Regions from separate parts of the Ancylobacter sp. FA202 genome, predicted to be linked through region 1. Evidence: riboswitches for the same ligand, from Rfam matches in the RefSeq annotation. Region 1 holds a riboswitch; each other region holds the start of a gene.

The links. Region 1 has a riboswitch for cobalamin ahead of A3M1_RS0122680 (ABC transporter substrate-binding protein). Riboswitches for the same ligand answer to the same signal wherever they lie in the genome.
Region 2: another riboswitch for cobalamin. It lies ahead of metE (5-methyltetrahydropteroyltriglutamate--homocysteine S-methyltransferase); the one in region 1 lies ahead of A3M1_RS0122680 (ABC transporter substrate-binding protein).
Region 3: another riboswitch for cobalamin. It lies ahead of A3M1_RS0119880 (ribonucleoside-diphosphate reductase subunit alpha); the one in region 1 lies ahead of A3M1_RS0122680 (ABC transporter substrate-binding protein).
Region 4: another riboswitch for cobalamin. It lies ahead of cobW (cobalamin biosynthesis protein CobW); the one in region 1 lies ahead of A3M1_RS0122680 (ABC transporter substrate-binding protein).

The regions. Positions count from the first base shown of each region.
Region 1 covers NZ_KB904818.1:4,872,535-4,878,056, forward strand. The annotation lists gene A3M1_RS0122665 (class I SAM-dependent methyltransferase) at 1-194, opposite strand, end outside; gene A3M1_RS0122670 (ABC transporter ATP-binding protein) at 220-1,002, opposite strand; gene A3M1_RS0122675 (iron ABC transporter permease) at 999-2,036, opposite strand; gene A3M1_RS0122680 (ABC transporter substrate-binding protein) at 2,033-3,076, opposite strand; cobalamin riboswitch at 3,183-3,395, opposite strand; gene A3M1_RS25250 (helix-turn-helix transcriptional regulator) at 3,770-4,456, opposite strand; gene A3M1_RS0122690 (uracil-xanthine permease family protein) at 4,718-5,522, shown strand, end outside.
Region 2 covers NZ_KB904820.1:91,344-96,865, forward strand. The annotation lists gene A3M1_RS25470 (ferric iron reductase) at 26-928, opposite strand; cobalamin riboswitch at 1,464-1,675, shown strand; gene metE (5-methyltetrahydropteroyltriglutamate--homocysteine S-methyltransferase) at 1,787-4,150, shown strand; gene A3M1_RS0124745 (acyl-CoA thioesterase) at 4,147-4,902, shown strand; partial or broken gene A3M1_RS25475 (ribonucleotide-diphosphate reductase subunit beta) at 4,948-5,522, opposite strand, start outside.
Region 3 covers NZ_KB904818.1:4,303,274-4,308,795, reverse strand. The annotation lists gene A3M1_RS0119885 (ribonucleotide-diphosphate reductase subunit beta) at 1-593, opposite strand, end outside; gene A3M1_RS0119880 (ribonucleoside-diphosphate reductase subunit alpha) at 626-3,505, opposite strand; cobalamin riboswitch at 3,613-3,827, opposite strand; gene A3M1_RS0119875 (response regulator) at 3,918-4,286, opposite strand; gene rpsU (30S ribosomal protein S21) at 4,643-4,924, shown strand; gene A3M1_RS0119865 (cold-shock protein) at 5,109-5,318, shown strand; gene A3M1_RS0119860 (hypothetical protein) at 5,431-5,522, shown strand, end outside.
Region 4 covers NZ_KB904818.1:404,921-410,442, forward strand. The annotation lists gene cobN (cobaltochelatase subunit CobN) at 1-361, opposite strand, end outside; gene cobW (cobalamin biosynthesis protein CobW) at 568-1,632, opposite strand; cobalamin riboswitch at 1,748-1,956, opposite strand; gene cobU (bifunctional adenosylcobinamide kinase/adenosylcobinamide-phosphate guanylyltransferase) at 2,095-2,598, shown strand; gene cobO (cob(I)yrinic acid a,c-diamide adenosyltransferase) at 2,598-3,218, shown strand; gene A3M1_RS0101835 (NINE protein) at 3,342-3,566, shown strand; gene A3M1_RS0101840 (cobyric acid synthase) at 3,718-5,208, shown strand; gene cbiB (adenosylcobinamide-phosphate synthase CbiB) at 5,316-5,522, opposite strand, start outside.

The sequences.
Region 1 (5,522 bases):
GCGGCGATGAGGGCGCAGGCGCCGGTCCCGCTGCCGAGATCGACCACATCGCGCGGGCCATCGGACTCAAAGGCGGCCTCCAGCACCGCGCGCCACAGATCACCCTGCGCGACATGCGAGGCGACACCGTCGAACAGCGGCGCACGGGTGCTCCAATAGGCGGTGACGGCGGCCTGGGGGTCAGCGTGGTTCATGGAACGCTCCTTTCGGCGGGCATCGTCACGGGCGCTCTCCCGGCTCGTGATCGACGAGGTAGTCGATATGGCGGTGGCCATTAGCGCCGAAGCGGATCGTCACCTCCACTCCGAACACCTCGCGGATGAGGGCCGGGGTGAGCACCTCCTCCGGCAGGCCGGCCGCCACCAGCCGGCCGGCGGACAGCACGCCGATGCGATCGCAGAACAGCGAGGCGAGGTTCAGGTCGTGCAGCGCCACGATGCAGGTCACGCCGAGACGGCGAACCAGACCGAGGATGGAGAGCTGGTGCTGGATGTCGAGATGGTTGGTCGGCTCGTCGAGAATCAGCTCGCGCGGCGCCTGCGCCAGCGCACGGGCGATGTGGACGCGCTGGCGCTCGCCGCCCGACAGCGTGTGCCAGGGCTGGTCGTGCCGCTCGGTGAGGCCTACCCGTTCCAGGGCCGCATCGACCGCCCGCTCGTCCTCCGTGCTCCAGGAGGCGAAGGCAGCGCGGTGCGGCGTGCGCCCGAGCCGCACCACGTCGCAGACGGTGAGCTGGATCTCGGTGGTCGCCTGCTGCTCGACAAAGGCGAGGCGCCGGGCGAGGTCGCGGCGGCCGACAGCGGCGATGTCCTCCCCGTCCAGCGTCACCACCCCGCTCGCCACCTTGCGCAGGCGGCAGAGCAGGCGCAGCAGGCTGGACTTGCCCGAGCCATTGGGGCCGATCAGGCCGAGCACGCGGTTCGGCTCGACGCTGAGGGTGACGCCATCGACGATGAGCTTTCCGCCGGCGCCCCAGCGCACGTCATGGGTGGCAAGCGTCATGCGGGCCGCCTCGCGCGGTAGAGGATGAACGCGAAGGCCGGCGCGCCGACCAGGGCGGTGACGATGCCGATCGGCAGGATCTGCTGCGGCACGAGAATGCGCGAGAGCACATCGGCCAGGATCATGAACACCGCGCCGATGATGAGGCAGGCCGGCAGCAGCCGGGCATGGCCGGGGCCGACCAAGAAGCGGGCCGCATGGGGAATGACCAGCCCGACAAAGCCGACCGTGCCGACGATCGCCACCATGGTGGCGGTGAGCAGCGCGGTGGTAGCCAGCAGCACCAGCCGCACCCGCGTGACGTTGATGCCCAATGAGGCGGCCGCATCGGCGCCGAAGGCGAAGGCGTCGAGCGCCTTGGCGTGCACCATGCAGACGAGAAAGCCGAGCAGCGCCACCGGGGCCGCCACCCAGAGGTCCGACCAGCGCACGCCGCCGAAATTGCCGAGCAGCCAGAACATCACCCCGCGCGCCTGCTCGGCGCTCGCCATTGTGGTGACGATGGTCGCTGTCGCGGCGTTGAACAGCTGCGAGCCGGCGACGCCGGCGAGGATCACCCGGTCGCTGCCCCCGCCCGCCCCGGCGGCGAGCAGCCCGACCATGACGAGCGCCGCCACCGAGCCGAGAAACGCCCCGCCGGACAGGCCAAGCGTCGCGCCGCCAAAACCGAGGATCATCACGCACACCGCGCCGGTGGAAGCACCGGCCGAGACGCCGAGAATATAGGGCTCGGCCAGCGGGTTGCGCAGCAGCGCCTGCAGGATGGCGCCAGAAAGGGCGAGCGCGCCCCCGCACAGCGCCGCCATCAAGGCCCGGCTCAGCCGGTATTCGAAGATCACGCCCTGCTGGATGGCGCTGACGGGGTAGCCGAGATCGAACAACCCATTGCCGAGCGCGCGGAAGGCCACCGCGAGCGGGATCGGCATTTCGCCCACCGTCACCGCCAGCGCGATGGCGAAGACCAGCGCGACGAGGGAGAGGCCGGCGAGGGCGATCCGCGCCGGCCAGTTCGGCCCGATGACGAGATGGCTCAATTGACCAGACCGAAGCCCTGCACCGCCTTGGCGATGGCCTCGATGCCGTCCACCGTGTCCATGCCCGGCCGTGTGGCGCCGACATCCACGATGACGATGCGGCCGTTCTTCACGGCGGAAAGCTGGCTGGCCACCGGGTCGGTCTTGAGGAAATTGAGCTTGGCCTCGATGTCGTCGGCGGGGAAGCGGCGGCGGTCCATCTTCACCAGCACCAGCACGTCAGGGTCGTTGGCGGCGATGGTTTCCCAGCCCACCAGCGGCCATTCCTCTTCCGTGGTGATGATGTTGCGGGCGCCGAGCTGCGCCATGACATAGGCCGGCACGCCGTTCTTGCCGGCGAGGAAGGCATCGCCCTTGATGTCCTTGCTGGAGAACCACAGCGCCATCGACACGTCCCTGCCCTTCAGCCTCGCGAGCGTGCGGGCGGCGGCTTCCTCCCGCGCCTTAAGGCTGGCGACCAGCGCCTCGGCCCGCTCCGACACGTCGAAGATGGCGCCATATTCCCGGATGTTCCGGTAAAGCAGCTCGGTGGAGTACATCTGCGTGCGGACACCGTCGCCGGCGCCGGTATTGTCCTTGCCGACGCAATCGGTGGGCGAGACATAGACCGGCACCTTGACCGCGTCGAAACGGTCGCGCTTGCCGATGATGCCGTTCGGGCCGATGTGCCACTCATACATGGCGACCACCAGGTCAGGCTCCTGCCCGACCACCGCCTCGAAGCTGGGATCATTGTCGGCGAGCCGCTTCACGCCGGCATTGACCGCCTCATAGGGCTTGGCGACCGGACCAAACCAGAGCGCGCTGGCGACCACCCGGTCGCCGAGGCCGAGGGCGTAGAGAATCTCGGTCTGCGCCTGGCCGACGCTGACGACGCGCGTTGGCGCGTGGTCAATCACCACCTTGTGGCCGCAGTTCTCCAGCATCAGCGGGTAGGTCGTGCCGGCTGAGGCGTCCGTCGCCAGCGCGGCGCTGGCGAGAAGGCCGAGCGCCAGGGCGAAGGCCCGCCGGCCGATGAGGGGAAAGGTCGTCTTGGTCATTGTCACCGCTTCCTGAAAAGGAAGACGGGAAGCGCAAAGGGAACCGGCGCCGGCAGGGCCCATTGAGCCCTTGCACGGCCGGCAACCTCCGGAGCACCCCGCCCGAAAGATTGGTCGCGATCCGGGCAGGTCTCCTGGCTCGCGGGTCAACGCTGGCTCTGCCCGGCCTTCCCAACGCATGGCCTGAGCCTCGCGTCAGTGGACGATGGGCAGAGGGCTCGCCGCTTACAGTTGCGGGGGCAGCCTCGGCTTTGGCGCGGAGCGCCTCACCGAATTCCCTCTTAGCTCCGGGCGTGGGACCCGGAGAACCTTGATCGGCCGCGACCGTAACCGCTCGCGCCCCGTCGTCAAGGGAGCCGGACGCGGGGCAAGGCGCGAACAGCCGCCGGAACGCAGCCGTCACGCTCGCGCGCACCGGCTCGGTTCGCGCCCCCGGGCCGGCATCCGAATGAAGCTCGTGACCTTCCCGACCCAACCGCATCAGCAAACTGATATAATATATCAATTGCGATCACAAGGGTCGCTCAAGCGAGTGGTCGGACATGAATGTTGCCGCGCATGCAGGGCGGCAACACCTCTTTCAACGGCGTGTGCGGCAGCGGCGTGTGCGGCGCCTGCCGGCGCCTTCATGCCGGCGATCACGGTGCATGGCCCGGCGATGGCCGGCCACCGGGTCGCCCGCCTAGGCGGGGTTCAGCCGCGCACGATCTCGACCGGGCCGTGATCGTCGCAATGGTCGCCATGGGGATGATGCAGGCGGCCATCGACGAGATAGTCGATGTGGTCGCCATGCGGCACCGCCTCATGACCGCAGCCGGGGCCATGGACATGGCCGGCCTCGTGACCCGTGCAGGGCTCGCCAGCGGTGCAGCCGTCCGGATTGGTCGCGCTCACCTCGATGACATGCTCGTCCACATGGTCGCCGTGCATGTGATGCAGATGGCCATCGTGCAAATAGTCGACATGATCGCCGTGGCGGATCGCGGTGTGCCCGCAGCCCGCGCCGTGCTGGTGGGGATGGTCGGGGTGGATCTTGCAGCCGTCAGACATCTCAAACGCCTCATGGGTTGGGTGATCTTCGCAGACATGGTCGATGGCGCTGGAGACCAGCGCGATCACATGGTCGTCGGCGAGCGCGTACAGGATCGACTTGCCCTGACGCGTCCGGCGGACCAGCCGCACGGCGTGCAGAAGCTGCAGCCGGGCGGAAACCGTCGAGACCTTCTCGCCCTGCCGGGCGGCGAGGGTCGAGACCGAGGCCTCACCATGGGTGAGCAGCACGAGAAGCCGTAGCCGCGCCGGATCGGCGAGCGCCGCGAACATCGCGGCGGCCTCCTCAAGGCGCCCGGGCGTCAGCCGCCGATGAATATCGAACCTCATAACGTCATTCCATAGATCATTGGAATGATGTCGTCAATGGTACGTGGCGGCCGGCGGACGGCGACGTTCACCGCGCGGCTCTGGCCATCGACGATCGGGGACCGAAACTAGCCGCGCGGGCGAGCTTGCCCGACTTCGGGCGAAATCCCATAGTCGCCCTCATAGATTCTCCGCCCATCGCCACTAGGGCGGGAAGTCTCGTTCCAGTTCCGGACGGGCGCAGCGACGCCGGCTTCCGTCATCTCCCTCAAGGGCCCGCCCATGCCGCGCAAGCCGACGAACATTCTCTATTCGGCCGACGAGAAGCCGCCGCTCAGCACCCTGCTCATTCTCGGCGTGCAGCATGCGACGCTCGCGCTGCTGTTCATCGTCTATCCGCTGGTGGCGGCGGTGGAGGCCGGACTTTCCTTTGACGACACGCAGGTGTTCATCACCAGCTGCATCATCTTCATGGGGATCGCCACCCTGCTGGAATGCCTGCCCAAGCGCGGGGCGGGCATGCTGCTGGTGCAGATTCCCAACATGGCGCACATGCCGCTGGCGGTGCAGTCGCTCGCGGCGGGCGGGCCCGCGCTCTATGCCGGCATGAGCCTCATTGCGGCGGTGTCGCAACTGACGCTGTCACGCTTCATGGGCGCGCTGCGGTCCGTGTTCCCGCCGGAGGTCTGCGGCGTCGCCGTCACCATGCTGGGCGTGGCGCTGGCCGACCCGGCGCTGCGGCGGGCCTTCGGCATTTCGGGGGCGATCACGCCCGACCTCGACATGCGCTACGCCCTTGTCAGCACGGTCACGCTCGTCATCATCATCGCGCTGGCGATCTTCTCGCGCGGCATGCTGCGCCTGTTCGCAGTGGCGATCGGCGCCGCCGTCGGCTGGGTTCTCGCGGCCTATGTCGGCGTTGCGCCGGAGCCGAGCCCGAGCTTCGCCACCCTGCCCTATGTCGACCTGCCGCGCCTCGGCTGGCCCGGCATCAGCTTCTTCTCCTGGGCGCTCATCCCGGCTGCCATCATCACCGGCGTGCTCTCCGCCGTCGACATGGTGGGAACCGTGGTGTCGATGCAGCGCA
Region 2 (5,522 bases), on a different contig from region 1:
GCAGTACCGCGACGACGCGTGCTCCTTAGCCGGAGGCCGTCTCGTCGAGGCCGAGGTGGCGCCGGATCGCCGCGCGCATCTCGGCGTCGCGCTCGTTCGCGGGCTTGAGCACACAGGTTGTGCAGACGGTGCCGCCCTCAAGCGTGTAGTAGCGGCAGCAACCGCCGCGGGCGCGGAAGGTCCACACGCCCAGAGGGCACCCGGCGTCGCCGTTCAGCTCGATGTCGAAGAAATGCAGCTGACGGTTGGCGAGAGGCGAACCCGGCTGCTTCAGGATCAACAGCGCGGTGGCCTTGGCCTCCTCAAGCCGGCCCAGTTTTTTTCCCACGTCGAGAAAACGTCCGGCGATGGCATCCCCCGCCAGCCGCCAGAGCGCACCGGAGGCGAGCCCCGTTCGGGCCTTGAGGGCGACGACGAGCGGTTGCACGTGATCTTCCAGCCCCGCGCGAAACTGCTCGCACAGGACAGACCTGTCGGCGACGGCCTGTGCGTCCGCATGACAAGCAGCGTCAAGCTGATCCGTCGCATAGGCCTGCGAGAGATAGCGCACATGTGCCCGGCGGACCGCATATGTCCGGCCGTCCTGCTCATGCACGACGTCGTGGAACCACAGCGCGACGCGTGCGGGCGCAAGATCTGGCACGAGGCCGTGACCAAGGAACAGCGGAACGGTCGCCAGCGAGAAGATGGAGAGGTAGTCCCGCATCATGAACGCGGCGCTGCTTTTCAGATCGGCTCCCGGATAAAGCGCCCGCTCATGCGCGAGGAAGTCGTCAATCGCGGCGGCAGAGGTAAAGAACTCCTGCGCCGTCAGCCACCCCGGTTCCCAAGGCCCGAGTTCGATCCGCAGCCCCGGCCACACGGCTGACTCAACTGCCGTCGCCGCGCCGAGAGGATGCGCTGGTTCCCCGATCAACTGCCGCTGCATTCCGCGCGCCTCGCTGCCGCCCTTCTACTGGCAAGACGATTGGCAAGGCGTAAACGGGACACTGACGCGGCCTGAGATGGCAGAAGCTGAAAGCACCACGTCGCGGTCTAGGACGCCTGCCCCGTGATCGGCCGCCGGCGGCGATCTGACTTCATGGCGTAGCGTAGGATGCCCGGGCGTAGGTGGCGGGCCGCGAGCGACCAAGAAGAGAACGATGTGTTCACTATAGCCCCATGATGCGCGCTGCCCCATACCTGCCCCCGCCGCCTTTCAGCGAGGTCAGCTTTGCGCCCCGATGTCGGACGTAGAGATCTGATTATCGGGTTCCTGAAAGCAGACGATTCCGCTTACCGCTCTGGAGGTCATGAGTGTGCCAATTGCGGACTCGGAACAAGCCGCCGACAACGGACTCTGCCGCGCCAAGGGTTCGTAAGCTGGTTGAAAGGGGCGCTATCGACAACAATCGAAGCAGCCCAGATCATATGCCGACATAAAGATGTCTTTATGTCGCGATTGACAATCGTCGCTGGCGCCCTCATCGTGGCGCAGTCATGGGTCTGCGGCGTCGCTTGCGTCGCAGCTAAGAGGGAAGCCGGTGAGCCTCAAGGCGAGGCCGGCGCTGCCCCCGCAACTGTAAGCGGCGAGCCTGTCGTCCATTCAGCGTCACTGAAGCGCAAGCTTCGGGAAGGCCGGACGAGAGGCGGCGACCCGCGAGCCAGGAGACCTGCCCTGACACCATAATCGTCCCTGGGCGGGGTGTCCCGGTGGTGCGTTCGCGCGGCCGCCGGTGCCTTGCACCCGTGGCAGCGCCTCGCGTCCGCTCGGCCTTTGCCCCCAATCCTGATTGGGGTTAGCCGAATGAACTTCCCTTATTCCGCCGGCACGGTGCCGGTTTCCACCCTGGGCACGCCGCGCATCGGCCCGCGCCGCGAACTCAAGAGCGCGCTTGAGACCTACTGGGCCGGCAAGAGCGATTCCGCCGCGCTGCTCGAAACCGCCGCGCGGCTGCGAGCCGCCAACTGGGCCCGGCAGAAGGCGCTGGGCGTCACCAACATCCCCTCCAACGATTTCTCGCTCTACGACCATGTGCTCGACACGGCGGTGATGGTGGGGGCGATCCCGCCCGCCTATGGCTGGACCGGCGGGCCGGTGCCGCTCGACACCTATTTCGCCATGGCGCGCGGCAGTCAGAGCGCGGAGACGACGTGCGCGCATGGCCACGCGCACCCGCATGGCAGCGGCGTTCCGGCGCTTGAGATGACCAAATGGTTCGACACCAATTATCACTACATGGTGCCGGAATTCTCTCCGGGGCAGCGCTTCTCGCTCACCTCCACCAAGCCGATGGACGAGTACCGCGAGGCCAAGGCGCTGGGCTATGAGACGCGGCCGGTGCTGCTTGGCCCGGTCAGCTTCCTCAAGCTCGGCAAGGCGAAGGACGAGGGACTCGACCCGCTCAGCCTGCTCGGCGAGCTGCTCCCGGTCTATGTCGAGGTGCTGCGCCGGCTCTCCGCCTCGGGAGCGGACTGGGTGCAGATCGACGAGCCCTGCCTCGTCACAGACCTCAATGACGCCGCCCGCGTCGCGCTGCGCGAGGCATATGGCTTCTTTGCCCATGCACTGCCCCGGCTGAAGATCATGCTGACCAGCTATTTCGGCCGGCTGGGCGACAATCTCGACACCGCGCTTTCCCTGCCGATCGCCGGGCTGCATCTCGATCTGGTGCGAGGCGCCGGGCAACTGCGCGAGGTGGCGGACAGGGCGCGGGCGGGGCTCGTGCTGTCGCTCGGCGTCATTGACGGGCGCAATGTCTGGCGCACCAATCTGCCTGGCCTGCTCGACACGCTCGAACCCTTCGTGCGCAGGCGCGGCACCGACCATGTCGAGATTGCCCCGTCCTGCTCGTTGCTGCATGTGCCGATCGACCTCGAACAGGAGACCGGCCTTGATCCTGACGTGAAGAGCTGGCTCGCCTTCGCCGTGCAGAAGATGGACGAACTCGTCACGCTGGGTACCGCCCTTGCCGGCGGGCGCGAGGTGGTGCTCGGCAAGCTCGCCGCTTCGGCCAGGGCCGCCGAGGCCCGCGCAACGTCCGCCAAGGTGCACGATGCCGCCGTCGCCGCCCGCCTTTCGGCGGTCACACCGGCGGATGCGCGCCGTGCCAGCCCGTTCGCCCACCGCGCCGAACGGCAGCGTGCCCGTCTCGGCCTGCCGCCCTACCCCACAACGACCATCGGCTCCTTCCCGCAGACGCCCGACGTGCGCAAGGCCCGCGCCGCCCACGGCAAGGGCGAACTGAGCGACGCCGCGTATCAGGCCTTCCTTAAGGAGGAGACCGCCCGCACCATTCGCTGGCAGGAGGAGATCGGGCTCGATGTGCTCGTGCATGGTGAGTTCGAGCGCAACGACATGGTGCAGTATTTTGGCGAGCAGCTCTCCGGCTTCGCCTTCACCAAGCATGGCTGGGTGCAGAGCTATGGTTCGCGCTATGTCCGCCCGCCCATCCTGTTCGGCGATGTCTCGCGGCCCGCGCCGATGACGGTCGACTGGTGGCGCTTTGCGCAGGGCTGCACCGGCTGGCCGATGAAGGGCATGCTGACCGGCCCGGTGACCATCCTCAACTGGTCCTTCGTGCGCGACGACGTGCCCCGCAGCCTCGCCTGCCGGCAGATCGCCCTCGCCATACGCGACGAGGTGCAGGATCTCGAAGCCGCTGGCGCGGCGATGATCCAGATCGACGAGGCGGCGATCCGCGAGGGCCTGCCGCTGCGCCGCGCCGAGTGGGACGCCTATCTCGACTGGGCGGTGGAGAGCTTCCGCCTCTGCGCCTCGGGCGTGCGGGACGAGACGCAGATCCACACCCATATGTGCTATTCGGAGTTCAACGACATCATCGCCGCCATCGCGGCCATGGATGCCGACGTGATCTCCATCGAGACCTCGCGCTCGAAGATGGAGCTGCTCGATGCCTTCGTCGACTACCGCTACCCCAACGAGATCGGGCCGGGCGTCTACGACATCCACTCGCCGCGCGTGCCTCCGATCGAGGAAATGGTGGAACTGCTGGAGCACGCGAAGCAGCGGCTGGCGCCGGAGCAGATATGGGTCAATCCCGATTGCGGCTTGAAGACCCGCAAATGGGACGAGGTGCGTCCGGCGCTCATCAACATGGTGGCGGCGGCGCGGCGGCTGCGCGCCGGTCTGGCGAGGGCCGCCGAATGAGCGGGACCGCGGCTGCGGGGACGACGCGCCTGATCGACATCGTCTTTCCCGGCGCCACCAACCATCACGGCACCCTCTTCGGGGGTGCCGGTCTCGCCCTCATGGACCGGGTCGCCTTCATCGCGGCGGCCCGGCACGCACGAGCCGACTTCGTCACGGCGTCCTGCGAGCGGATCGACTTCGCGGCACCCGCACAGCTTGGCGACATCGTCGAACTGACCGGACGGGTCATCCGCGTCGGCCGCCGTTCGGTCGGTGTCGAGGTCGAGATGGTGGCCGAAGCACCGCTCGCCGCCGCGCGGCGACGTTGCACGGTGGGGGTGTTCAACATGGTGGCGGTCGAGATGCCCGCCGCCATGCCGCCGCCGCCGGCCCATACGCCGGAGGAACCGGGTGTGCTGCGCATGGCCGATCTCGTCATGCCGGGCGAGACCAGCCATTATGGCAGCCTCTATGGCGGCAGCGCGCTCGCCTTCATGGCCAAGGCGGCATTTGTGGTGGCAACGCGGCACTCGCGCCGCGCCGTGGTCATGGCTGCGGCTCCGGCGGTCGAATTCGCACGCGAGATCAGGCCCGGCGCGATCATCGAGGTGGAGGCGCGGCTGGCACGCGAAGGGCGCAGCTCGATGACCGTCGAGACGGAGCTCTGGGCGGAGGACCTCGGCACCGGCGAGCGCCACTCCTGCGGCACCGGCGCGTTCGTGATGGTGGCGGTCGACGAGGCGCACCGGCCGGTCGCACTGGCGCCCTGACCTTGTGATGCCGGCGCGGGCGAATGCGCCGGCATCATTCCATGTTCAATCCCAGGCCAGCGCGCCGCCATTCTGGTATTCGATCACGCGGGTCTCGAAGAAGTTCTTCTCCTTCTTCAGGTCCATCGCCTCGCTGATCCATGGGAACGGGTTCTCCGCCTCGGCGAAGACGGGCGCGAGCCCGAGCTGCGCGCAGCGGCGGTTGGCGATGAAGTGCATGTATTGCTCGCACGACGCTGCGTTCAACCCGAGAAAACCGCGCGGCATCGTGTCCCGGCCATAGGCGGCTTCCAGTTCGGCGGCGTCCCTCAGCATTCCCCGGACCTCGTTCTGGAAAACGGGCGTCCATAGATGCGGGTTCTCCACCTTGATCTGGTTGATGACGTCGATGCCGAAATTGAGGTGCAGCCTCTCGTCGCGCAGGATGTACTGGTACTGCTCGGCAATGCCGACCATCTTGTTGCGCCGGCCGAGCGAGAGTATCTGCGCGAAGCCGGTGTAGAACCACATGCCCTCGAACACGACATAGAACGCCACGAGATCGCGCAGGAACTGCTGGTCGCTCGCCAGCGTGCCGGTGGCGAAGGCGGGGTCGTCGAGGCTTTGCGTGTGCTTCAGTG
Region 3 (5,522 bases), 570 kb from region 1:
AGGCCAAGGCTCTCGACGATGTACTGGAAGGTGTGGGTGTGCACCGCCTCCTCGAAGGCCTGGCGCAGCAGATATTGCCGGCATTCCGGGTTGGTGAGATGGCGGTAGATCGCCAGCACGATGTTGTTCGCCACCAGCGATTCCGAGGCGGCGAAGAAGCCGAGGTTGCGCTTGAGCATGCGCCGCTCGTCCTCCGTCAGCCCGTCACGCGACTTCCACAGCGCGATGTCGGCCTGCATCGACACCTCGGTCGGCATCCAGTGATTGTTGCAGCCGGCGAGGTATTTCTCCCACGCCCATTTGTATTTCAGCGGGAGAAGCTGGTTCACGTCGGCGCGGGCATTGATCATCCGCTTTTCGTCGACGCTGACCCGGGCGGCGCCGCGTTCGATCGCGCCAAGTCCGGTGGCGTCGGCGGCAGGTGCCGCGATGTTGGGTGGAAGGGGCCGGGCGACGGGCTTGGTATCGGACCAGTCGAGCATGGATGTTCCTTGAGAGGGCGTCATGGCCGGGCTTGACCCGGCCATCCATGACCTTGCTGCTTGGCAGCGGGCGTCTCGCGAGGCGTGGATGCCCGGCTCAGGGCCCGGCATGACGTGGTGACAGGGGGAGGATGCCGGCCGACCTATTGGCAGGCTTCGCAGTCGGGATCGTTGATGGAGCAGGCCGAGCCAAAGGCGCTCTCGGGCACCGCGATGGGCGCCGCCGCCATCACCGCTGAGACGGCGTTGAGCTTGCCGTCAGTGCCCTTCAGCGTCGATTTCTCGACATGGCTGGCGGAGCGCGCCCGCAGATAATAGGTGGTCTTCAGCCCCCGCTTCCACGCCAGCCGGTAGGTCTCGTCGAGCACGCGGCCGGAAGGATTGGCGACATAGATGTTCAGCGACTGCGCCTGGTCGATCCATTTCTGCCGCCGGGCCGCCGCCTCGATCAGCCAGGCGGGCGCGATCTCGAAGGCGGTGGCGTAGAGCGCCTTGAGATCGTCCGGGATGCGGTCGATCGGCCCGACGCTGCCATCGTAATATTTGAGGTCGGACACCATCACCTCGTCCCACAGGCCGCGCGCCTTCAAGTCGCGCACGAGGGCCGCGTTCACCACGGTGAAGTCGCCGGACATGTTCGATTTGACGAACAGGTTTTGATAGGCGGGCTCGATCGACTGCGACACGCCGCAGATGTTCGAGATGGTGGCCGTGGGCGCGATCGCCATGGTGTTGGAGTTGCGCAGGCCGGTCGTCGTCACCCGTGCGCGCAGGCCCTCCCAGTCGAGCGTCGAGGAGCGGTCGAGGTCCAGCCCGCCGCGCGCGTCGCTTAGCAGCTCAAGGCTGTCGATCGGCAGAATCCCTTTCGACCACAGCGAGCCCTCGAAGGAAGGGTAGCGCCCGCGCTCAAGGGCGAGATCGCAGGAGGCTTGAAGTGCGTGGAAGCTCACTGCCTCCATGCTGGTATCGGCGAAGCGCACCGCCTCTTGCGAGCCATAGGGAATGCGCAGCGCCTGCAGCGCGTCCTGGAAACCCATAATGCCAAGCCCCACCGGACGGTGGCGCAGATTGGAGCGGCGCGCCTCGGGGATGGTGTAGAAATTGATGTCGATGACGTTGTCGAGCATCCGCATCGCCGTCGTCACCGTGCGCGCCAGCCGCGCCTGATCGAGCCCGTCGGGTGTGACATGCGCCAGTAGATTCACCGAGCCGAGATTGCACACCGCCACCTCGTCGGCGGTGGTGTTGAGCGTGATCTCGGTGCACAGGTTGGACGAGTGCACCACGCCGACATGGCCCTGCGGCGAGCGGATGTTGCACGGGTCCTTGAAGGTGATCCAGGGGTGGCCGGTCTCGAACAGCAGGGTCAGCATACGCCGCCACAGGTCGATGGCCCGCACCTGCCGGAACACCTTCATCTCGCCGCGCGCCGCCTTCGCCTCATAGGCCTCATAGGCGCTCTTGAACGTCGGTCCGGTAAGGTCGTGCAGATCAGGCGTCTCGTCGGGCGAGAACAGCGTCCACGGCCCGTCCGCCTCCACCCGCTGCAGAAACAGGTCCGGCACCCAGTTGGCGGTGTTCATGTCGTGGGTGCGGCGGCGGTCGTCGCCGGTGTTCTTGCGCAGGTCGAGGAATTCTTCGATGTCGATATGCCAGGTTTCCAGATAGGCGCAGACCGCCCCCTTGCGCTTGCCGCCCTGGTTCACCGCGATGGCGGTGTCGTTGGCCACCTTGAGGAAGGGCACCACACCCTGGCTCTCGCCATTGGTGCCCTTGATATGGGCGCCGAGGCCGCGCACCCGGGTCCAGTCATTGCCGAGCCCGCCGGAATATTTCGCCAGCAGGGCATTGTCCTTGATCGCCTTGAAGATGCCGTCGAGATCATCCGCCACGGTGGTCAGGAAGCAGGAGGAAAGCTGCGGGCGCAGCGTGCCGGCATTGAACAGGGTTGGGGTCGAGGCCATGAAGTCAAAGGAGGACAGCAGGCGGTAGAACTCGATCGCCCGCGCCTCGCGATCCACCTCGCGCAAGGCGAGCCCCATGGCGACGCGCATGAAGAAGGCCTGCGGCAGCTCGAAGCGAGTGCCGCGCGCGTGCAGGAAATAGCGGTCATACAGCGTCTGCAGGCCGAGATAGTCGAATTGCAGGTCGCGCTCGGGGAGCAGGGCCGCCGCGATGCGGTCGAGGTCGAATCGGCCGAGTTCGGGGTCGATCAGTTCCTCGGCGATGCCGCGCTGGAGATAGGCGCGGAAATAGTCGGGGTAGCGTGCCCCCATCTCGCGCTGCGTCGCCTGCGCCGGCCGGCCGTCGAGAAAGCTCAGCGCCTCGCGGCGCAGCTTGTCGCCGAGCAGGCGGGCGGACACCTTGGCATAGTTCGGCTCGGTCTCGATCAGCGTGCGGGCGGCGAGAATCGGGGCCAGCGCCAGCTCATCGACGCTGATGCCGTCATAAAGGTTGCGACGGGTCTCGTTGAGGATGGTGGCAGCGGAGACATCGGCCAATCCCTCCGTCGCCTCGGCCAGCACCGCCTCCAGCCGGGCAGCGTCGAGCGGCACCCGCGCCCCGTCGGCCGTGGTCATCGACAGCGCCGCCGTCAGCGTCGGAACCGAGAGGGAGGCCGCCTTGGCCGCCGCCCGCTCGCGTGCCCGCTCCTCGCGGTAGAGCACATAGGCGCGCGCGACCTTGTGGTGTTCGCCGCGCATCAGCGCCAGTTCCACCTGGTCCTGCACGTCCTCGATGTGGAAGCTGCGCCCGGAATCGGCGCGGCGGGTGAGGCCGGCAACGATCTGGTCGGTCAACTCGGCGACGATGTCGTGCACGCGGCGCGAGGCGGCCGCGCCGGAGCCTTCGACAGCGAGGAAGGCCTTGGTCAGCGCCACGGCGATCTTCGAGGCATCGAACGGCGTCACCGCGCCGTTGCGGCGGATGAGCTGATAGCCCGGTGTGCTGGAAGGGGCCGCCGCCGGCGCGGCGGAAACCGGCACGTGGCCGGGCAGGTTTTCGGCGTCGAGAGAAAGAGACATCGGCTAACCCCAAGATCGATGGGGGCAAAGGCCGAGCGGACGCAGGCGCGGGCCATGGCAGAACCACCGGCGGACGCGCGAACGCACCACCGGGACACCCCGCCCAGGGACGATTATGTTGCTACGGCAGGTCTCCTGGCTCGCGGGTCCACGCCTCTCGTCCGGCCTTCCCGAAGCGCGCGGCCTCAGTGACACGGTATGGACGATAGGCTCGCCGCTGACAGTTGCGGGGGCAGCGCCGGCCTCGCCCCGAAGAGCTCACCGGCTTCCCTCTTAGCCCTCTCGCCTTGCGACTCGAAGGACCGTAACGCCTACATATAGGCAGCCAGCGCCTCGCGACGTCAAGATATGGATGACTCTTGTCCTCAGCCGCATCTCGGCGCGCGGCCATCAGCGGCGCGCGGTCTCGCGCTCACCCCGCCCCGCCGGCCAGCAGGCCCTGCATGGAGCGGGCGATGTCGGCGGGCATGTAGGGCTTGGTGAAGAACAGGCTGCCAGCGGGAAGCTCAGCCTTGCCGGCGATCCGGTTGCCTGAAGTGACGATGATATGCACCGGGGGCCAGCGGTCGCGCACTGCGGCGGAGAGCTTCAGCCCATCCATGCTGCCGGGCATGTCGATATCGGTGAACACCAGCCGGATTTCCGGGACGGCTTCGAGGATTTTCAGCGCCTGGTCGGCACTGGCCGCCTCATGCACCTCGAAGCCGTTTTCGGCGAGGTAGTCGGCGATGTCGAAGCGCAGGAGCGCCTCGTCCTCGACCACCAGCACTGCGATTGGCATACTCAAAACCCCGGTGCCGGCGCACGATTCACTGCCACAATGACAGGCAACGCCGCATGCGGGAGAACGATCCCGGATTATTTTCCAAACCACCTTTTTGTGAGCCGGCGCCACATGCGCCGGCGACGGCAGACGCAGCGTCAACGCGCTCGCCCGCCGTTCCCGCACCGCACCGCGCGGGAAATCACGCGCGACGCTTGTCGGCCATGGCGTGATGGCGCTATGTAGGGCCTGACGATGTCGCGACCCGCCGGGCCGCACTTCCCATCGCTGCGTCTTGCTCCGGCGAGATGCAGCCGTGTCGGCTCCCACGAGCCGCCCAACCAGCAGCCGTGCTGCATGTGATCGGACAAGAATTGCAGGTCCTCGTTCGCGACAACAATGTCGAACAAGCCATGAGGGTTTTGAAGAAGAAGATGCAGCGCGAAGGCATCTTCCGCGAGATGAAGGCGCGCCGCGCTTACGAGAAGCCCTCCGAGCGGCGCAATCGTGAAGACGCCGAGGCCATCCGCCGGACCAAGAAGGCCGCGCGCAAGCAGGCCATTCGCGACGGGCTCATCGCCGCGCCGAAAAAGAAGCCGTTGATCGGCCGTGGCCTGCCCCGCCCTGGCGCCCCCAGCGCCCCGGCCGCCGAGTAAAAATAAATCTTGCGGGGGTTGTGAGAACATCACATCCTCTGTACGATAAGGCATCGATCTTGGACGTTGAACTTTGTTTTGCGCACCCGTGCGCCGTAGCGAACTTCCTCTCAAATCGATGTCAACCTGATGTTCGCATGCGTGCGAGCACTCAAATCACTATGTCGACTGAAAGGATTTAGTCATGGCTACGGGTACTGTGAAGTGGTTTAACGGCCAGAAGGGCTTTGGTTTCATTCAGCCGGACAACGGCGGGCCGGACGTGTTCGTTCACATCTCTGCTGTCGAGCGCGCGGGCCTCATGGGCCTGAACGAAGGCCAGAAGGTGTCCTACGAGCTCGAGACCGACCGCCGCAGCGGCAAGAGCTCGGCCGGCAGCCTCAAGGCTGCGTGAAGACGTTGCTTCCGGTCTTTGACCACGGATGTACTGGCAACGGCCGTTGAGGCAGTAATGGAAAGGCCGGGGAAACCCGGCCTTTTTTTGCGTTTACGAAGGGAAGTTCAGCATGCCCAAACGAGCGCAGGAGACACCCTTCAAGCCGAAGATGTCTCAATCTGAAAGCAAGGCCGATTCCGTTTCCCGGATCGCCATGTCGAT
Region 4 (5,522 bases), 4.5 Mb from region 1:
GCAGCACGGCGAGCGTGAAGCCCCGCGCCCGCGCCTCGGCGCTGAGCCGGTCGACGCCATAGCGCCACCAGTCGAGCCCGCCGAGCAGCCGCACCACCACGATGCGGGCTCGGCTCCCCACCTTGTCGATCCACAGATCGACCGACATCGGGTGCCGGAGATCGCGCAGATTGGCCAGCCGCAGGCTGGGCAGCCCCGGTCCCGCCATTACCTCCTGTGCCATCACCTCCTGCGCCCGCGCCAGCGCGCCGAGGTCGCTGTCGGCAAAGGAGACGATCACCACCTCGCCGGGCGTCTGGCCGAGATCGACCGGCTCGACGAGGTCGTCGAGGCTGGAGGAGGTGGTGGTGAGGATGTGCATGGGGTGGCGCGTCTCCCGTCAGAATGCCGTCATCCCCGGGCCTGGCCCGGGGATCCACGACTTTGGAGCCGCAAGACGTGGATGGCCGGGACACGCCCGGCCATGACGCCTGTTCCGGTGGCCAAACCGCGCGCAACGAGCATCCTTCGAGGCCCGGACAAGGTCCGGGCACCTCAGGATGACGTGGTGCTGTGGGGCAGGTTCACTCACGCCGCCACGCTCTCCCCGGCGAGGATCGCTTCCACCTTCGCCCGGTCCAGCCCCTTCAGCCCGATGGCGACGAGGCGGCCGGTGCGCGCGCCCTCGCCCCAGGGCCGGTCGAAATGGTGCGCCACGCGCGGGCCCACCGCCTGCACCAGCAGCCGCATCGACTTGCCGGCGACGGGCAAGAACCCCTTCACCCGCAGCACATCCGCCTCCTCCGCCGCCCGCGCCACCCGGGCGGCAAACTCGGCCGGATCGGTGATTTCAGGCACTTCGACGACGAAGCTGTCGAAATCGTCATGGTCGTGGTCGAGTTCATTGTCGTGATGCGTCTTGCGGTTCTCGATGTCGTTCTCGGTGCCGATGCCGAGTCCCATCAGCAGCGCCGGGTCGATCCGCCCCTCGGTCACGCTCACCACACGCACGCCTTTGGGCAGCTCGGCGTCGAGCGCGGCGCGGGCCTTGGCCTGCCCGGCGGCGTCGATCAGGTCGGCCTTGGTGAGGAGGACAAGGTCGGCGCAGGCGATCTGGTCGTCGAACACTTCCTCGATCGGGTCGTCATGGTCGAGGCTGTCATCGGCCGCGCGCTGGGCGGCAAGCGCGTCGTGATCGTGCGCGACGCGGCCCGACGCCAGCGCCTCGCCATCCACCACCGCCACCACGCCGTCCACCGTCACCCGGCTCTTGATCGCCGGCCAGTGGAAGGCCTGCACAAGCGGCTTGGGGAGCGCGAGGCCGGAGGTCTCGATCAGGATGTGGTCGACCTTCGGCTCCAGGGCGAGGATGGCGTCGAGCGCCGGCACGAAATCATCCGCCACGGTGCAGCAGATGCAGCCATTGGCCAGCTCGACGATGTTTTCCTCCGGGCAGGATTCGACGCCGCAGCCCTTCAATATCTCGCCATCGATGCCGACATCGCCGAACTCGTTGACGATCACCGCGAGGCGCCGCCCCCCGGCATTCTCCAGCACATGGCGAATGAGGGTGGTCTTACCCGAGCCGAGGAAGCCGGTGACGATGGTGCAGGGAACACGATCAAGCGCGGCGGGGCGGGATTGGGTCGGCATGCGGCATCTCCACGAAGCTCAGGAATCGCGGGATGCGTCGGTCGCGGAAAGGAGCTTCCGCGCGAAGCCGCGCGCCTCAGCACGGCTCTGCCTGTCTGCCGGGCACCCCGCCGGCACGCACGACCGGACCACCGGCAGGTCTCCTGGCTCGCGGGTCGCTGCCTCGTCGCCGCCTTCCCGGAGAGGTCTCCAGTGGCTTCCGGCTGAGGCTCGCCGCTCACAGTTGCGGGGGCAGCCGCGGAATTGGGGGCCTGAAAGCGCCCCGCACCGCATTCCCTCTTCGTCCCTCCCTGGCGGGAGGAAACCGACGGTCGCGGCCACTTAAGGAGGCTTGGCCGGCAAAGTCAAACCGGACGGCGCCGGTTGCCCGGCGATGCGCCCCGGCTATAGTCCGCCGCTCGCCCGCAGCCGACGACAGGAGCCGACGACGATGACGCCTCGCTTTGCCCCGGCCCCCGCTCCATGGCGCTGACCCTCGTCCTCGGCGGCGCCCGCTCCGGCAAGAGCGCCTATGCCGAGGGCCTCATCTCAGGCTTTTCCCCGCCCTGGAGCTACATCGCCACCGCGCAGGCCTGGGACAGCGAGATGGAAGAGCGCATCGCCCTGCACCGCGCCCGGCGCGGCGCGGGCTGGCAGACGCTGGACGCCCCGCACGAGCTTGCCGACGCCTTGCGCACGTTGCCGCCCGGCCGGCCGGTGCTGGTGGACTGCCTCACCCTCTGGCTCAGCAACCGGATGCTGGCGGAGGCCGACCTCGCCAGCGAGTGCGCCGCGCTGGTCGAGGCGCTCGCCAGCCATGAGGGGCCGGTCTTCGTGGTGTCGAATGAGGTCGGGCTCGGCATCGTGCCCGACAACGCGCTGGCCCGCCGCTTCCGCGACGCGCAGGGCCGGCTCAACCAGGCGGTCGCCGCCCGTGCCGACAGCGTGATCTTCGTGGTCGCCGGCCTGCCGATGAAGGTGAAGTGATGACCGAGATATCTCCCGAGGAAGCCGCCCGCCACCGCGCCAAGATGGAAAAGCGCAAGGCGGTGCAGGACGCGGAAGTGGCGGAAAAATCCGTAGAGAAGGGCCTGCTCATCGTCCATACAGGCCCCGGCAAGGGAAAATCCACCGCCGCCTTCGGCCTCGCTCTGCGCACGCTCGGCCAGCCTGATGGGGCCAAGGTCGGCGTGGTCCAGTTCATCAAGGGCGCGTGGGATTCGGGCGAGCGCCGCGCGCTGGAAAGCTTCGGCCCGCGCGTGGAATGGCACTCCATGGGCGAGGGCTTCACCTGGGAGACGCAGGACCTCGCCCGCGACATCGCGGCCGCCCGCCGGGCCTGGGACAAGGTGCGGGAGATGATGGACGATCCCGCCATCGGCCTACTCATCCTCGACGAGCTGAACATCGCGCTGCGCTACGATTATCTGCCGCTGCCCGAGGTCGTCGCGGCGCTCAGCGCCCGCCGCGAAGGGCTGCACATCGTCGTCACCGGCCGCAACGCCAAGGCGGAGCTGATCGAGGCCGCCGATCTCGTCACCGAGATGGGCCTCGTCAAGCACCACTTCAAAGCCGGGGTGAAGGCGCAGAAGGGCATCGAGTTTTGATCCACCCGTCACAAGAAGCTGCAAGAATTTGCACGCGGCGATCTCGCAATTGTGCGGCGACATTCCTATCTGATACACAGCGCCGAGTGTTGCGGCGTCATGCTTTCATGGAGAAACGCTTCGATGCGTTCCACCCCTATCGCCTACCTGTTCTGGTGCTTCGGCCTGATCGGCGTGTGCGGCATCCAGCGTTTCTATACCGGCCGCTACTGGACGGGTGCGCTCTGGCTGCTGACCCTCGGCCTGCTTGGCATCGGCCAGATCATCGATCTGTTCCTCATTCCCGGCATGGTGCGCGAAGCCAATCTGGAGCGCCGCGTCGACTATCTGGAAGCCCGGCGCGGCTGATATCCCGCCGCATTGAAGTGTCCTGTGCGACCCTTCCTGTCCTCTCTCCATTGGGGAGAGGTGGCCCGCGCAGCGGGTCGGTGAGGGGGCTCCCGGTTGATCGGCCCACAGGCCCCTCACCCCATCCCTCTCCCCGACGGGGAGAGGGTGCATGACCGCCCCCCGTTCTCCCCTCGCCCTCATGTTCCAGGGCACCGGCTCGGATGTCGGCAAGTCGCTGATTGTCGCCGGCCTCGCCCGCGCCTTCACCCTGCGCGGGCTGAAGGTGCGTCCGTTCAAGCCGCAGAACATGTCGAACAACGCCGCCGTGACCGAAGACGGCGGCGAGATCGGCCGGGCGCAGGCGCTGCAGGCCCGCGCGGCGCGCGTGGCGCCGTCCGTCCACATGAACCCGGTGCTCTTGAAACCCCAGAGCGAGACGGGCGCGCAGGTCATCGTGCAGGGCCGGGCGCAGGGCACGGCGAAGGCGGCGGACTACCAGGCGCTGAAGCCCGCGCTGATGGCCGCCGTGCTCGACAGCTATGGCCGGCTGCAGGCGGAGGCCGACCTCGTGCTGGTGGAGGGCGCCGGCTCGGCCTCCGAAATCAATCTGCGCGCCAATGACATCGCCAATATGGGATTTTCCCGCGCGGCGAATGTCCCCGTCATCCTGATCGGCGATATCGACCGCGGCGGCGTCATCGCCAGCCTGGTCGGCACCAGGGCGGTGCTGCCGGAGGACGATGCGGCGATGATCCGCGGCTTTCTGGTCAACCGCTTTCGTGGCGACCCCACTCTGTTCGCCGCCGGCATGGACGAGATCGCCGCCCGCACCGGCTGGCAGGCGCTCGGCCTCATCCCGTTCTTCCACGAGGCCCGCCGCCTGCCGGCGGAGGACGCGCTGGCGCTCGACGCCCCGACGCCGGCGAAGCCGGGAGCGCGGGTGAGGATCGCCGTGCCGCTGCTGCCGCGCATCGCCAATTTCGACGATCTCGACCCGCTGGAAGCCGAGCCCGGCGTCGAGGTGGTGCGCGTGCGCCCCGGCACGCCGCTCCCGGCCGATGCGGCTCTCATCCTGCTGCCGGGCTCGAAATCCACCATTGCCGACCTTGAGGACTTCCGCCGCGAGGGCTGGGACATCGACCTCTACGCCCATATCAGGCGCGGCGGGCGGGTGCTCGGCCTGTGCGGCGGCTACCAGATGCTGGGGCGCACTTTGGCCGACCCGGGGGGCGTGGAAGGCCCGCCGGGCAGCGTGCCCGGCCTCGGCCTCATCGAGGTCGACACCGTGCTGTCAGGCGAAAAGCGGCTGGTGGCGGTCACCGGCACCGCCGGCGGCGCGCCGTTTTCCGGCTATGAGATGCATATGGGCGTCACCGATGGCCCCGGCCGCGCCCGGCCCTTCGCGCAACTCGACGGCGCCGGGCCGGAAGGCGCTGTGTCCCCGGATGGGCGCGTCATGGGCACCTATGCCCACGGCCTGTTCACGGACGACCGCCAGCGCGCGCACTGGCTGGCGACGCTCGGCGCGCCGCCGAGCGGCCTCGACTATGAGGCCGGGGTGGAGGCGACGCTCGACGCGCTGGCCGCGCATCTGGAACGCCATGTCGATCTCGACCGGCTGCTGGCGATCGCGGCGAATGTCCCTCATGCCCGGGCTTGACCCGGGCACCCAGTGACCGGAGCGGACCCGAATGATCTTCAGTTCCCACGCAAAGGCTGGATCCGCGGGTCAAGCCCGCGGATGAGGGCGCGAGGGTTATGTGCCCCTCACCACCACGCCACCAGCGCCAGCCCCGCCACCAGCGCCACCATCACCGCATCCGCCGCGCGATAGAGCGCCAGCGCCCGGCGGATATCGGCGGCGGTGCATTCATAGCGCCCGCCCGCGCCCATCAGTCCGTCCACCGAAAGCGTGCCGCCATAATGGCGCGGCCCGGCAATGGCGATGCCGAGCGCGCCGGCCATCGCCGCCTC